DNA from 4 places in the Priestia sp. LL-8 genome. Region 4 is predicted to be linked to each of the others. Evidence: riboswitches for the same ligand, from Rfam matches in the RefSeq annotation. Region 4 holds a riboswitch; each other region holds the start of a gene.
The links. A riboswitch is a leader RNA that binds a small molecule or an ion and turns the genes downstream of it on or off. The one in region 4 is predicted to bind cyclic di-GMP.
Positions count from the first base shown of each region.

Region 1: linked by a shared signal. The riboswitch ahead of sinI (DNA-binding anti-repressor SinI) and the one ahead of sinI (DNA-binding anti-repressor SinI) in region 4 are both predicted to bind cyclic di-GMP.
Region 2: linked by a shared signal. The riboswitch ahead of U9R83_RS05550 (glycosyltransferase family 2 protein) and the one ahead of sinI (DNA-binding anti-repressor SinI) in region 4 are both predicted to bind cyclic di-GMP.
Region 3: linked by a shared signal. The riboswitch ahead of U9R83_RS05610 (anti-repressor SinI family protein) and the one ahead of sinI (DNA-binding anti-repressor SinI) in region 4 are both predicted to bind cyclic di-GMP.

Region 1 covers NZ_JAZAQH010000001.1:1,146,748-1,149,908, reverse strand. Annotated here, with positions in the region: gene nirB (nitrite reductase large subunit NirB) at 1-953, opposite strand, end outside; cyclic di-GMP riboswitch class I at 1,266-1,350, shown strand; gene sinI (DNA-binding anti-repressor SinI) at 1,369-1,500, shown strand; gene U9R83_RS05815 (anti-repressor SinI family protein) at 1,519-1,686, opposite strand; gene U9R83_RS05810 (SGNH/GDSL hydrolase family protein) at 2,195-2,962, opposite strand.
Region 2 covers NZ_JAZAQH010000001.1:1,090,837-1,093,997, reverse strand. Annotated here, with positions in the region: gene pgsB (poly-gamma-glutamate synthase PgsB) at 1-589, opposite strand, end outside; cyclic di-GMP riboswitch class I at 989-1,073, shown strand; gene U9R83_RS05550 (glycosyltransferase family 2 protein) at 1,097-2,599, shown strand; gene U9R83_RS05545 (sensor domain-containing protein) at 2,634-3,161, opposite strand, start outside.
Region 3 covers NZ_JAZAQH010000001.1:1,101,918-1,105,078, reverse strand. Annotated here, with positions in the region: partial or broken gene U9R83_RS05615 (phospho-sugar mutase) at 1-1,242, opposite strand, end outside; cyclic di-GMP riboswitch class I at 1,490-1,582, shown strand; gene U9R83_RS05610 (anti-repressor SinI family protein) at 1,602-1,727, shown strand; gene U9R83_RS05605 (histidinol-phosphatase HisJ family protein) at 1,772-2,563, opposite strand; gene U9R83_RS05600 (DUF969 domain-containing protein) at 2,916-3,161, shown strand, end outside.
Region 4 covers NZ_JAZAQH010000002.1:145,611-148,771, reverse strand. Annotated here, with positions in the region: gene U9R83_RS27140 (MurR/RpiR family transcriptional regulator) at 1-150, shown strand, start outside; gene U9R83_RS27135 (AbrB/MazE/SpoVT family DNA-binding domain-containing protein) at 642-1,352, opposite strand; gene U9R83_RS27130 (anti-repressor SinI family protein) at 1,604-1,756, shown strand; gene sinI (DNA-binding anti-repressor SinI) at 1,773-1,904, opposite strand; cyclic di-GMP riboswitch class I at 1,924-2,008, opposite strand; gene tuf (elongation factor Tu) at 2,814-3,161, opposite strand, start outside.

The DNA of each region.
Region 1 (3,161 bases), on a different contig from region 4:
GTGGATAAAACCGATCCTTCATAAGACACTTTTTCTGCCCCGCAAATCGCTTTTGCCAATACTTTTCCTTGTTCATACAAAGGTGCCACCAGTCCGTATACCAGTCCTCTATGCTCTGCACATTCTCCAACCGCGTAGATGTTTGGAATATCCGTTTGCATATAGTCATTCACAACAATTCCTCGGTTTACGTTAAGTCCCGCTTCTTTTGCAAGCTGAACATTTGGTTTAATTCCAACGGCCATCACGACTAAATCAGCTTCTAAAAACGTCCCGTCTTTAAAAGATAATCCTTCAACTCGCTCATCGCCGACGATTTCTGCCGTTTGTTTTTCAAGCAAAAACTTCATACCTTGTTTTTCTAATTCGTTTTGAAGCAATTTGCCCGCTGTTGGATCCAGCTGACGTTCCATTAAATACGGAGCTAAATGAATTACAGATACGTCCATCCCCAGATTTAACAGTCCCCGCGCTGCTTCTAATCCAAGCAGTCCGCCTCCAATAACCGCTGCTTTTTTATACTGCTGAGAAGCCTGCAGCATTTCATCCGTGTCTTTTATATCTCGAAAAGCGGTAACTCCTTTTTTATCGGATCCTGGAATCGGAAGAATAAAAGGAAGAGAGCCCGTTGCTAAAATTAACTCATCATACGATTCTACTCTGCCGCTATTTGTCGCTACTTCTTTTTTTACTGAATCGATACTCGTAACCGTTTCGTTCGTATATAATGTAATATTGTTTTCTTGATACCAGTTCCAATCGTTTAACGTAATGTCTTCAACATTTGTATCTCCTTGCAGCACTTTTGACAGTAAAATACGATTATAGTTCGGATGCGGCTCGCTTCCGAAAATCGTAATTTCAAACGCTTCGTTTGAAACCTTCAATACTTCTTCAATCGCTCGAACTCCAGCCATTCCATTTCCAATCAATACGAGTTTCTTTTTTTGCATCTTCCATTCCTCCCCTGGCGTCTATACCTGCTTGTTTCAAAGATATATTTTCTATGCATCTTTAAAGATATATTTAAGATATATGAATTTTCTGAATCGTTCAACTTATGTGTTAGGTTATCTAACATAATAGTTTTATGTATACGATTACAATATTGGAATATAAAGAAAAAATATTTATACGAAAAGTCTCGCATAGGGAATGGAATGCTTTTGAAGATGCTTAAAATAACGGAAACTCAGTCTCAAAAACTTATTTTTTACATGTTTTTACAGAATAAATATAGTAAAATATAACTTAAATTATATTACTACAGAAAAAGGCAAACTAATTGAAAAGTTAGGACGCAAAACTACAGATCTACGGTTTTTACACTATGATGGCTGAGTTTCCTTTACTAAAGGAGCAGACTTGATGGAAAAGCTGAACAAAGTATTTGATAACGAACTAGATAAAGAATGGCTACAACTTATTTACGAAGCAAAACAGCTGGGCTTATCTAGCAAAGAAATTAAGGATTTTTTACAACAAAATAAAGAACGATAATAAAAAAACCATTAGAACCTAGGTTCTAATGGTTTTTTTGCTGCTACGTATACTTTTGTTTTCTAGAGATTTTTGTTTAAGAAACTCTTCAAACTGATTCTTCGTTATATTTGAATCCATTGCTTCCTTAACAAGGGCCATCCATTCTGGAGGAAGCAATCTATCATTTTTTTCATTAATATCCATTTTATCCCTTCTTTCAACCTTTCTAATTATAAATCAAATTCTGTTGCAATATAACCCTCATACCTATTTTTTTACGTTAATTTAATAAAATTATACTAAACTCCCTAAACTATTATGTCAGTAAAACAGACATTATTCTAGAGAAAAAACGCATTTTTGTTTCTGATAAAGAACATTTTTTTATTTTGTTCTTTATTAAGGTTTACCAACCGAGGATTTTTTTGTATAATTAACTCAAATTTTGTAATATTAATCCATTTTATTCAGGAGGACCATAATGCCCTTATCTTATTCTTTAAAACGAATTAAAACACCTTTGCAGTTTTTTGGTATTACGCTTTATAAATGCCCAAGCACCGGCTCTTATTATTATAAAAGCAGAGCAAACAGGCACTTAAAAAAAGTAAAATAACACAATAATGTGAATGAAGTTTTCTAGCTTTATCATAGAAAGCTTCGTTCAGCTATTTTTACCTAGTAGTTGCTTAGTATAACATCAGAAAATCTATTATTTAATCTCTTTTTTAGTATCAGTGAACCAATTCACTAAATAGTCTCCCCACACTTCACCTCCTTTATTTGTTAACCTTCCGTCGTTTTTATTAATATACTCTCCTAAATGAAACGGCCAAATGAGCGAATGATTTAGATAATGCACCCAATTTTTTTCTGCCACTCCCCTGATAGCTTCTACGCCTTCTTCATAGGACTCCGTCTGTGAAATGTACGGTTGGGACGGCTGAAGGATCAGGGTTTTTTTCAAGTCTTTAAGCTGATAAATCAGCTCGTCTGTATTTTTAAGCGTATCGTCTAACGTAAGCTTCTGACAATCATTTTTAAGAGGTGCTTCAAATAAAATAATATCTGGCTGAAGTTGATTAATTTGATCCGCAATGTGTGAGGATAAAAGCTCACCAGTTGTTTGGCTGCCGTATGAGAGTGTTTTAACAGTGAATACATCACTTCCATATGTAGCTTCTAGCTCTTTCTTTAACTGCTGTGGCCATCCGCTTTCCTTCGCAGAAGTAGCAAGCACAAGAGTCAAAGGTTTTTTAGTTGCAATCGCCGACTCAATTTGCCTTGTAATAAAGTCTGGAAGATTTCTTGTATAAGCAGACACATCAGAAAACTGTTTTTCTTTATGTACAACATTCGCTTTCGTTTCACTTGCTTGAACCTGTGCCTCCGCTCTCTCCTGCCAGTGCTGCGTCCCTCCATATATAACCGCCCCGCACAAAACAGCCGCCGCCACATTTACCCCAACCATCGCCTTCATTCAATCTCCCCTTTACCCGTTTTTAAAAACCAACTATATTCTGCATTCAACAAAATAAACAAATGGACAAACACAAAAATACTTCACTGCACCTGCCCTAAAAGGTCCACCTATCCGGATGAGACCAGCCCGCAAGGGAGGGGCTCATCCGGATAGGTCTAGCAACTCTACCATCACTGCTCTTCCGTGATGGTAGAGT
Region 2 (3,161 bases), on a different contig from region 4:
AATTATCTGCTACGATTACCTTTGTTCTTCTTTTTGCAGCTGCTGTTTTGAAATACTCAAGATACGGACCATCTATTGTAATTAAATGCCCCTTATAAGGAATCGTTGGTAGAAACGCTTCTGCTACTTCGTCTAGTGTTGGTCCCATAACATCCATATGATCCTCTAATACATTTACAATAACTCCAATATTTGCCTGAAGCATTTTTTCTTGGAAAGTAATTTGATAATCAGGATTCACTGCCATACATTCACTGACTAATGCTTCAGCTTCAAGTTTGGCCGCTTCTTTTACAACGCGTCTCTGTTCTCCGATATTTGGCCCTTCAGGTCGTCTGACAATTGGCTTCTCTTCATCTGTAAACCAATAAATCATCCTGGCTGAAGTTCCCGTAGTCTTTCCAATAGTTTTATATCCAGCTTCTGTTACGATTCCAGTTATCAATCTAGTAACTGTCGATTTTCCGCGAATGCCATTAATATTTATTCTCACCGGAATAGAATCGATATTTTTTTGATGTTTAACCTGTTCCCATGCTCCGTAAGCAAAGACTAAAAACAAACAGATTAAGACAATACTAAGCACCATTTCGATTGTTTCCTCCTTATTTCGACTAGCTTTTGTTTTAATAGGAAGCTTCGACCATAAAAATAATTATAATTTCGCCCTATATTTCAAATTTTTTACTTAACTTTTATAGTTAATCATACCTAGCTAAGTTTATCAATAAGAGAATTAAATGTAATTTATGTTATTTACTAGTAATTATACCTCTTTGAATCTCCTGCTATTACGGCACCTGACGATCCTTAAGCAAACCACTTCATCTATAGTCTCAAAAACCTAAAACAAATAAAAAATCAGTCGAATATTGTTATACTTTTATAGGTAAAAAAAACTATTTATATGGTAAAATATAAAATAATATTCATTATAAAGTTTCTTTTTTATCTTTTATGTTCTTTTTAAAAAACAATTTGATACTTGTACAGACAAGGGCAAACCAGTTGAAAGGCTGGGACGCAAAACCTCGGGTCTAAGGTCACAGGACTAGGACGGCCGGGTTTCCTGATACATCAGGAGGTAAAGAAAAAAATGAACAATCAGCGTGTTGTTACTGGAAGTATTGGAGCTTCGTATATGAGGCCGCGCATCGTGGCTTTTATTCCGGCGCACAATGAAGAAAAATCAATTCGCGACTGCTTGGCAGGATTAGGCGATCAGCTTCTTCCCAATAACGTGGAGCTCGATGTGTTTGTGATTGCAGATAACTGTACGGACCGCACAAAAGAAAAAGCGGAGCTGGCTGGAGATGAATTTGATTTAAATGTAAAAGTACTGGTCACTGAAGGCAATAAACAACGAAAAGTCGGCGCGTTAAATACGGCTTGGAAAAAGATATATGGAGATACACTGGATTTATATAATACGACGCTGACGAAATATCAGCAGCTGTATAAAGAGTCGATTAAAGCGATTTTAGGGATGGACGCAGACAGCCGCTTAGCCCCGAAAGCACTCATTAATTTATGGGAAGATTTAATGACGTCGCGAAACATCGGCGGCGTGATGGCAAAATATACGATGAGAATGCCTAAAAAGAAAAGCTCATTGTCAAAAGATGATGTCCATTACGAGGAAAAGCTTGCAAGCGGCGAGTACGGCGGACCGATAGCCCGGTGGTGGACACATCAGCAAAAGCAGGATATGGCAAGCTGGCTGTTAGATCTTCAGTATCACGGCGGAAGCACGTACGTACTTGGGGGTCAGGCTACGCTGTTTCGCCCTGAAGCGCTTCAAAATATAGTAGAAGAAAATAAGCTTGACGGTCCTTGGCAAAATGACAGCGACGTTGAAGATATGCTTCTGACGTGGCAGCTGCAAAAGTCCAATTGGAAAACGTTAATCAGTCCAGGCGCTCGCTGCTTTGTGGATTCGATGAGAAGCTATCACACGTACCGTGAACAGCGTAATAAATGGAAGTCTGGAACCGTCGATTTACTGACAAACGGAAACTTAGACGTTAGAACCAAGCATAAAGGAAAGCTGTGGCGTTCACAGGTTAAAACGCTGTGTGATTTACTTATTCGCCTGCTGTTTATTTTATTGTTATCGGCTGCGCTTGCGACCGATCAATTTTACTGGTCGTGGCTTTGGATCATTCCAATTGCGTTAGCTTCTGTGTTAAATATTATGCTCGCTGTCAAAACGCCGATGCACAGGCCGATTGATGTAATACTGGCCGGTCTTTTGATTAGTCCGGAGATTTATCTGTGGGTGAATTTAATTACGTTTAGTCAAGTATGGCTGGAGAGACTTGCCGCTAACAAAAAAGACGGCTGGGCAAATCAATACAACGCAGAAAACGGAAAAACGCGGAGTAAATTAGGGCAAGGGATTTTAACGGGCTTTGCGTTTACAGGAATGATTGTTGTCCTGTGCATTTACTTCCGTGATTACTTAACGAGCCCTTCTGTACAGCAAGCCATTTATCCGTACTTAATGAACGGCTGGATTTTGCTGACGTATTTGACCATCTATCAGTCTCTTTATATGTTTTACCAAATTTGGACGCTTCGAAAACCTATTCAAGCGTAAAAAAAGTGATGTCTCGACGGAGACATCACTTTTTTTATAGAAATCGTTTCTTTAAATATTCGGCGATTTTTTGATGACTATCCGGCTGACTGACGATATAGCCCTGAATAAAAGAACATTTGTGCTTTTGTAAAAAGGCGAGCTGCTCTTTTGTTTCAACACCTTCTGCGATAACTTTCATGTTAAGAGCATGAGCTAAGTACAAAATGCTTTTTGTAATATCCTGCTGCTTTCCTTTATCAGTCGCGTGTTGAATAAACGTTTTATCGATTTTTAACGTGTTAAATTCAAAGTCTTTTAAATGTGATAACGAAGAAAAGCCGGTGCCAAAATCATCTAAAGCAAACGTTACACCAAATTTTTTTAATTCGTCCATGACTTTTTTTACGTGTTCTTCATACTGAATAATCGAGCTTTCCGTTACTTCAAATTCTATAAATGAAGGATCGATGTTGTAACGGGCTAGCGTTCGTTGAACGTGCTCTACGAATCCCCGTTTCAGCAAATGTTTAGACGAGACGTTAATCGACACAGGCACGGTTTGTAACCCTTGACTCCTCCA
Region 3 (3,161 bases), on a different contig from region 4:
ATTCATAGTAAGCAGCGGCTTTATCTCTTACAAAGTCTCCAATTAAATAGCCGTAGCTTTCTTCATACCCAAATTGAAAGATATACGTTTCGTTTCTATTATATTCTTCAATTTTCTCTGCAATGTATTTAAACCCTGTTAATGTATCAACGGTTTTCATTCCAAAGTCTTCGGCGATCGCTCTCCCTAATTCTGACGTAGCAATCGTTTTTAATATAACGCCGTTACTTTTGAGATCGCCTTTTTGCTGCTTTTGTGTTAGTAGATAATCAATTAGCAAGGCACCAACTTGGTTACCAGTTAGAAGTCTATACTCTCCTATAGAATCTTTTACAGCTATTCCTAAACGAGGGGCGTCAGGGTCCGTTGCCAGGAGCAGCTCAGCTCCTTCTCTTTTTCCGTAATGAATGGCCATTTGAAAAGCTTCCGGATCTTCAGGATTAGGTGATGCTACAGTTAAAAAGTCAGAATCAGGTCATGATTGCTCTGTGACCATCATAATGTTTGTAAACCCAAATGAGCGGAGAGCTTGAGGAACAACTTTGCTTCCCGTGCCGTGAAGCGGCGTATACACAACCTGCAGCTTTTCTTTTTCTAGTGAATTTCCTTGCTGCTGGAGACCTTTGACATAATCCACATATACATAATCCAAATTTTCTCCAATATAGCTTAATAGGTTTCGTTTCAGCATGACATGTTCATCTTGTACAGGAATATACAGCTCATTTTTGATTTCATTCATATAAGACATAATCTCATCTGCGGCTGCTGGAGGAAGCTGTGCACCATCTTGTCTATATACCTTATATTCGTTATAATTCGCGGGATTATAACTTGCCCTAATCATAATGCCTGCATACGCATGCAGGTAGCGTACGGTAAAAGACAGTTCAGGTGTCGGGCGCAACTCTTCAAATACATATGAATGTCGTGTATATCAAGTGTTTTAGCTGCTTCTAGCGCAAATTCTTGTGATTGATGACGAGAATCATAAGATATTACCACACCTCTTCTTTTTGCAACGGTTCCTTATTTTTCAATATACCTCGCCAGTCCTTCCGTTACTTTTCGGACTGTGTAGATATTCATGCGGTTAGGACACTCTCCTCTCATGCCTCCTGTTCCAAATGCTAGGTGTGTATAAAAAGCATCTTTCAGCTGCGATTTTGTCATTTGCTGCCGCTCTTCTTTTAATTCTGTCTGAAGGCCTCTAAAGTCTCTCCATACCTTGTATGCATTCATTCAGCTCATATTTATCTCTCCTTGTTCTATGTTTCTTTCTTTTATTGTGAATGCTATTTATGAACTGTGGGTGAATAACAGCTTGTAAATTAGTTAAAAACACTACTTTTCCAATTCAACCATTTTGCTATTCCTTAAAAAGAACCTATAAAGATGTAAATTAAATATTTTTTTAGAAACTCGACCTATTTCGACACCATTTCTGCTAGTTTTCCACTAAAATAATAATAGTTATTAGAAAAAATTATTCAGATAAAGGCAAAGCTGCTGAAAAGCAGTGACGCAAAGCTTCAGGTCTAAGGCAATGTTTACAACATGCTAAGATGGCTGGGTTCCCTGACAAGGGTGGATGAATAGTGATGAACACAGATAAAAAATTAGCAGTAGATCAGGAATGGATTGATCTAATAAAAGCCGCTCATGAACTCGGATTAAAAATAGAAGACGTCCGAGAATTCTTATTAACGAATAAGAACAACCAATAGTAAAAGCACGCTTCTTTTATATTGAAGCGTGCTTTTACTATTACTTATATTTTTACCCCTTTTGGCTGACGCTGATCAAACGTATAAATGTCCGTAAACCCGCACTGTTTCGCCATTTCAACTGCTTCTTTCATATGTGCCCCTACAGTTTCTGCAAAGTGTGAATCAGATCCAATCGTTAAGATTTCTCCGCCTAAATCGCGGTACAACCCAACGACTTCAAGTGCTGGCAGCGCTTCGCCTAGCTTCCCTCTTATACCTGAAGTATTAATTTCAATTCCAATATTGCGATCAATTGCTTTTTTCAAAATATCCGCAAGGATATCTTTAAATTGATGAAAGTCATAAATGCCGTATTGCTCAAACGCATAGCGCTTCATTAAATCTAAATGAGCCAATACGTCAATGTCGGCGTCGCTTACTAGCTTATACATTTCGTTAAAATAAGCGCGGTAAATCGCTTCTTTGTCGTTGAGTTCTAAATGTTTGCGAAGCTTGATGTTATTAATGTTGTGAACAGACCCTAAAATAAAATCAAAACTCTCTTGCATCATCGTTTCTTGATACTTCTCTTTTAAATAGTGCGGCTCGCAAATTTCAATTCCTTTTTTAATTACTAGCTGGCCTTGAAATTGATCTCTGCATTCCGTTAGTTCTCGTTCATATTTATCAAAATCCATATGACCGTACGTTGGCGCTAATGGATTTAATGAAAAGTGTTCGGTAAAACAAATTTCGTTTATGCCGTTTTTTACAGCTTGTTCGCACACTTCTTTCATGACTGCCTGTGAGTCAAATGAATTGTTTGTGTGATGATGGTAGTCTACTAGATACATAATTAGTCACCTCTAGGTTTATTATACATCTCTCCTGCACTTACTGCACATAGAGACCCTTTTCCTCTCTATTACACCTTTTTTGGTATTTTAGGAGAGGTGTTTTCAGCACATTAACTTAAAAAATTCTCCCTAAGACTGTTTTGGAGAACCTTTCTTCTATTTATATCCCCATGAATATTACGTATAAATCTTCCTTTTATGCTTTTGTTCACTAATCAAACTATTTTATGCCTTAAGTATCTTGTTTTAATTTTCAGAATTGTTTATACTCAAGACGTCTTTGTTTTTTCAGAAAAACAATGGAGGTGAATTTGCAGCACGATTTATACATAATCAAGGGGGATTTTTTATGTTGAAATTAATTGGGGTTTTGCTAGTGGCAGTGGGATTTTTATTTCGTTTAAACACGCTGCTCGTGGTAACTGTTGCAGGCATCGTGACTGGCCTTGTGTCAGGTTTGTCACTTCATGAAGTAATTACAATGTTCGGCCAATTTTTTGTAGATAACCGCTATATGTCTATGGCTATTTTACTTACTCTTCCTATCTTTGGCGTGTTAGAAAAATACGGGTTAAAAGAACAAGCGGAAGTACTG
Region 4 (3,161 bases):
AGCAACATGCATATGGGGCAGAATATCTCCCCTTTATTGCCGTTCCTGTTACTTTTTGATTTGATATACACAGAACTAATAGCTGAAGATTATAAGAAAAGAATTCATTTAAGGGATAAAACTTTGCACGCTTTAGGCAATATAGAATAATTGCCTAAAAAACTTTATAAGAAACAATTAGAAGAGACCTCTACGACTAATTAGTTCTTATCTATTATGAAAAAAGGATAAGACACCTGGACAGTAGCAATTAAGGCGTCTTTTTGTATGGGTTTATTTATATGTAATGCGCCCGATTAAGTGGATGGAGTAAATAAAAAAGAGGGTTACACTATACTTAGAGGGCATTTATGGGTCACTAAGGATAATCTTTTACAATCTCATTTAAGCTAGAAGTGGTAAAAATGTACAATAACCAAGGGTATTTCAAGGATAAAATAGTAAAAAGGATTATTAGATTAAATAAACCCACTCGCTTAAAGAAAAGGTGACTAGGTTTTCGGGCACTCTTAAAATAAAAGCGATAGTGATGTGAAATTCTTTGAAAGATGTATCTCTAAAGATTAGTTTTTTTACAAAATGATTCTTGGTAACAGCAAATAAGTAAGCGCAGCTAATTATTTCAGCTGCGCTTACTTATTTTAAACAAGAGTATCGTTCTCAATTGCTTTTTTTATGATTAATTTGTCCCCTATTGTTTTGATTTCTAGGATGTCGCCACTATGAATGTTTAGATAAATTCTTAGCTTTTTAGGAATGTTTAAGTATTTATCTTTCTTTATCACGCGTGATTGTCCAGTGAAAAAAAGTTTTCCTTCTGTAAGAAATTTATAGCTATGTTTTTTTGCAACGATAGTATCTTGTCCTTTAATAAAGAACTGTAATTGCATATGTTCTTCTAAATTCAAGAATTTCAATACAAAATCAGGAAGTTTTATTCTCCCTGATTTTATTTGAAGTAAAGATAACTCACTTAATTCAGGTTCTATATATCCCTTTAGTAGACCTGGAGATTTATTTTGCTCTCTTTTCTTTTCGAAAATAATGCTCTCGTTAAGGACTTTCGCTTCTATTTCATCATGTAGATCTATATCATGTATTTCACGAAGTATCTTTGGAATTACAATGTAGCCTAAATTATCAATAGTCCTAATTAAGTTCTTATCTTTATTTTCTTCCAAAAGAACCGGTGGGAATTCAACCTGCTTCATGACAATGTAATCTTTATAGTTGAGGAATTGTATTGCAGCAGATGATTGAATATTGGCATGCTCTAGAAGCTGGGAAGGTACCTTTACTCTCCCCATATTATCAATTATTAAGTAATCTTTGGATGATTCTTTCTCTTCCACTAATAAAATCCTTTCAAATGTACTTTTATAGACAAAGGATAAATTTACTTATATTCATTTTATATCTTCATGAGTTTACACTTTACCTAAGCTATTAAATTTGATCTTCATAAGCTAAATAACTGAATAAGACCCTATGAATAACAATTTATGTAAAAAACAGGATAAAAAGTAATAATTTTATCATTATAGCTTATATTACAAATCAATTTGCTTTATAATAGGACAAGTTGTAAAGGAGGAAGATTATAATGAATAATTCAAATCATGACACTACTCTTTCCTATAAATGGCTAGTTTTAGTTGAAGAAGCAATGAATTCTAGCGTTACCAAAGAGGAGTTTAAAGAGTTTTTAAATAGGAAATCCCAGAAATTGAATGATTATAAACAAGACCAAATATGACTAGTGTTGTTTGTGATTAGGGGGTTATTTGTTTTTTGAATAACTTTTTAAGTTCTTCAATAGTTAATCCCAATTCCTTAGCTTCTGTTATAAGTTTAACCCATTCTTGATCTAATTCTTTTTCTATCAATTGTTGTTTACCATCCATGAAAATTACCTCCAGATATTCAGGGAGCTCAGCTGTCATAGCTATTTAACCTTAGACCTGTAGCTTTGCGTCCTAGTTTTTCAACTAGTTTGCCTTTATCATAATATGTAATTTTATAAATATATTACTATATAATGGATTTGAAATCATGTAAAAATAAGGATTATTATTTATTTTTTTAATTCCTTTGACAAAGATTTTCTTGTTTCAACCTCTGAACTAATTAAATTCTCCTTTAAGATAATATATATTTACCCTTACATTAATCCTGCGGTTGGTTCTGTAATAGGTATCCGAAATAAGCCTCTAAAAGGTTTTAATAGTTTCGAATGTCTAACTATTAAAACCTATAATTGTATTAACTAGAAGGAAATCTAATGTACAGTGTATAGATATAATTTCTTTATGCTTGTATAAAGATTTATTTGAATAGCTAAATAGATTTTTCGTTATTTGGTTTTGTGTAAAATGAAAACATGTAAATTTTAAAGTATCCATACTGAATTATTCTTAATAATAGCAAAATAAAAAGCTATTTCAGCAATGAGAGCGAAGTAGCTTTTTATCACGATTCATATATAGAAAACAGAATATTATGTAGATAATCAAGGTAAACAAATGAAGAAATTGAATTTGGAAAAGGATATTAATTGGGAAATGACTTCTGCAAAGGATTACAATGGAAAGTGTTTCATCTTTTTTGTGGGGGGAAAAGATGATACTGGTACAGCTTCAACTCACTGCTTCAAGCAGTAAATACAAAATAGTATTTTTATATTTGTCCACTGGTAATATGCTTTATGTTAAGTAAGGATATTGGTTATAGAAAACATACGATAATAAGCCGAAAAGCTCCCCACTCGTTGGGAAGCTTTTTCTATACAAAACAAACTTAGAATTAAATGATACTTATCCTTTTGCTTTTATCTTCACATCATCTTCTGAATTAAAAATCTCAACGACTTGACCTGAGGCCACAGTTCGTCCTCCCTCACGGATAGCAAAACGAAGGCCGATATCCATGGCAATCGGTGCAACGAGTTCCACATATATCTGAGTGTTATCACCCGGCATGATCATTTCTATATTATCCTTTAAGTGAAGAGTCCCTGTAACATCCGTTGTACGGAAATAAAATTGAGGTCGGTAATTGGTGAAGAAGGGTTTATGACGCCCTCCCTCTTCTTTAGATAGAACATAAATAGCAGCCTTAAATTTAGTATGAGGAGTTATTGATCCGGGTTCAGCAAGTACTTG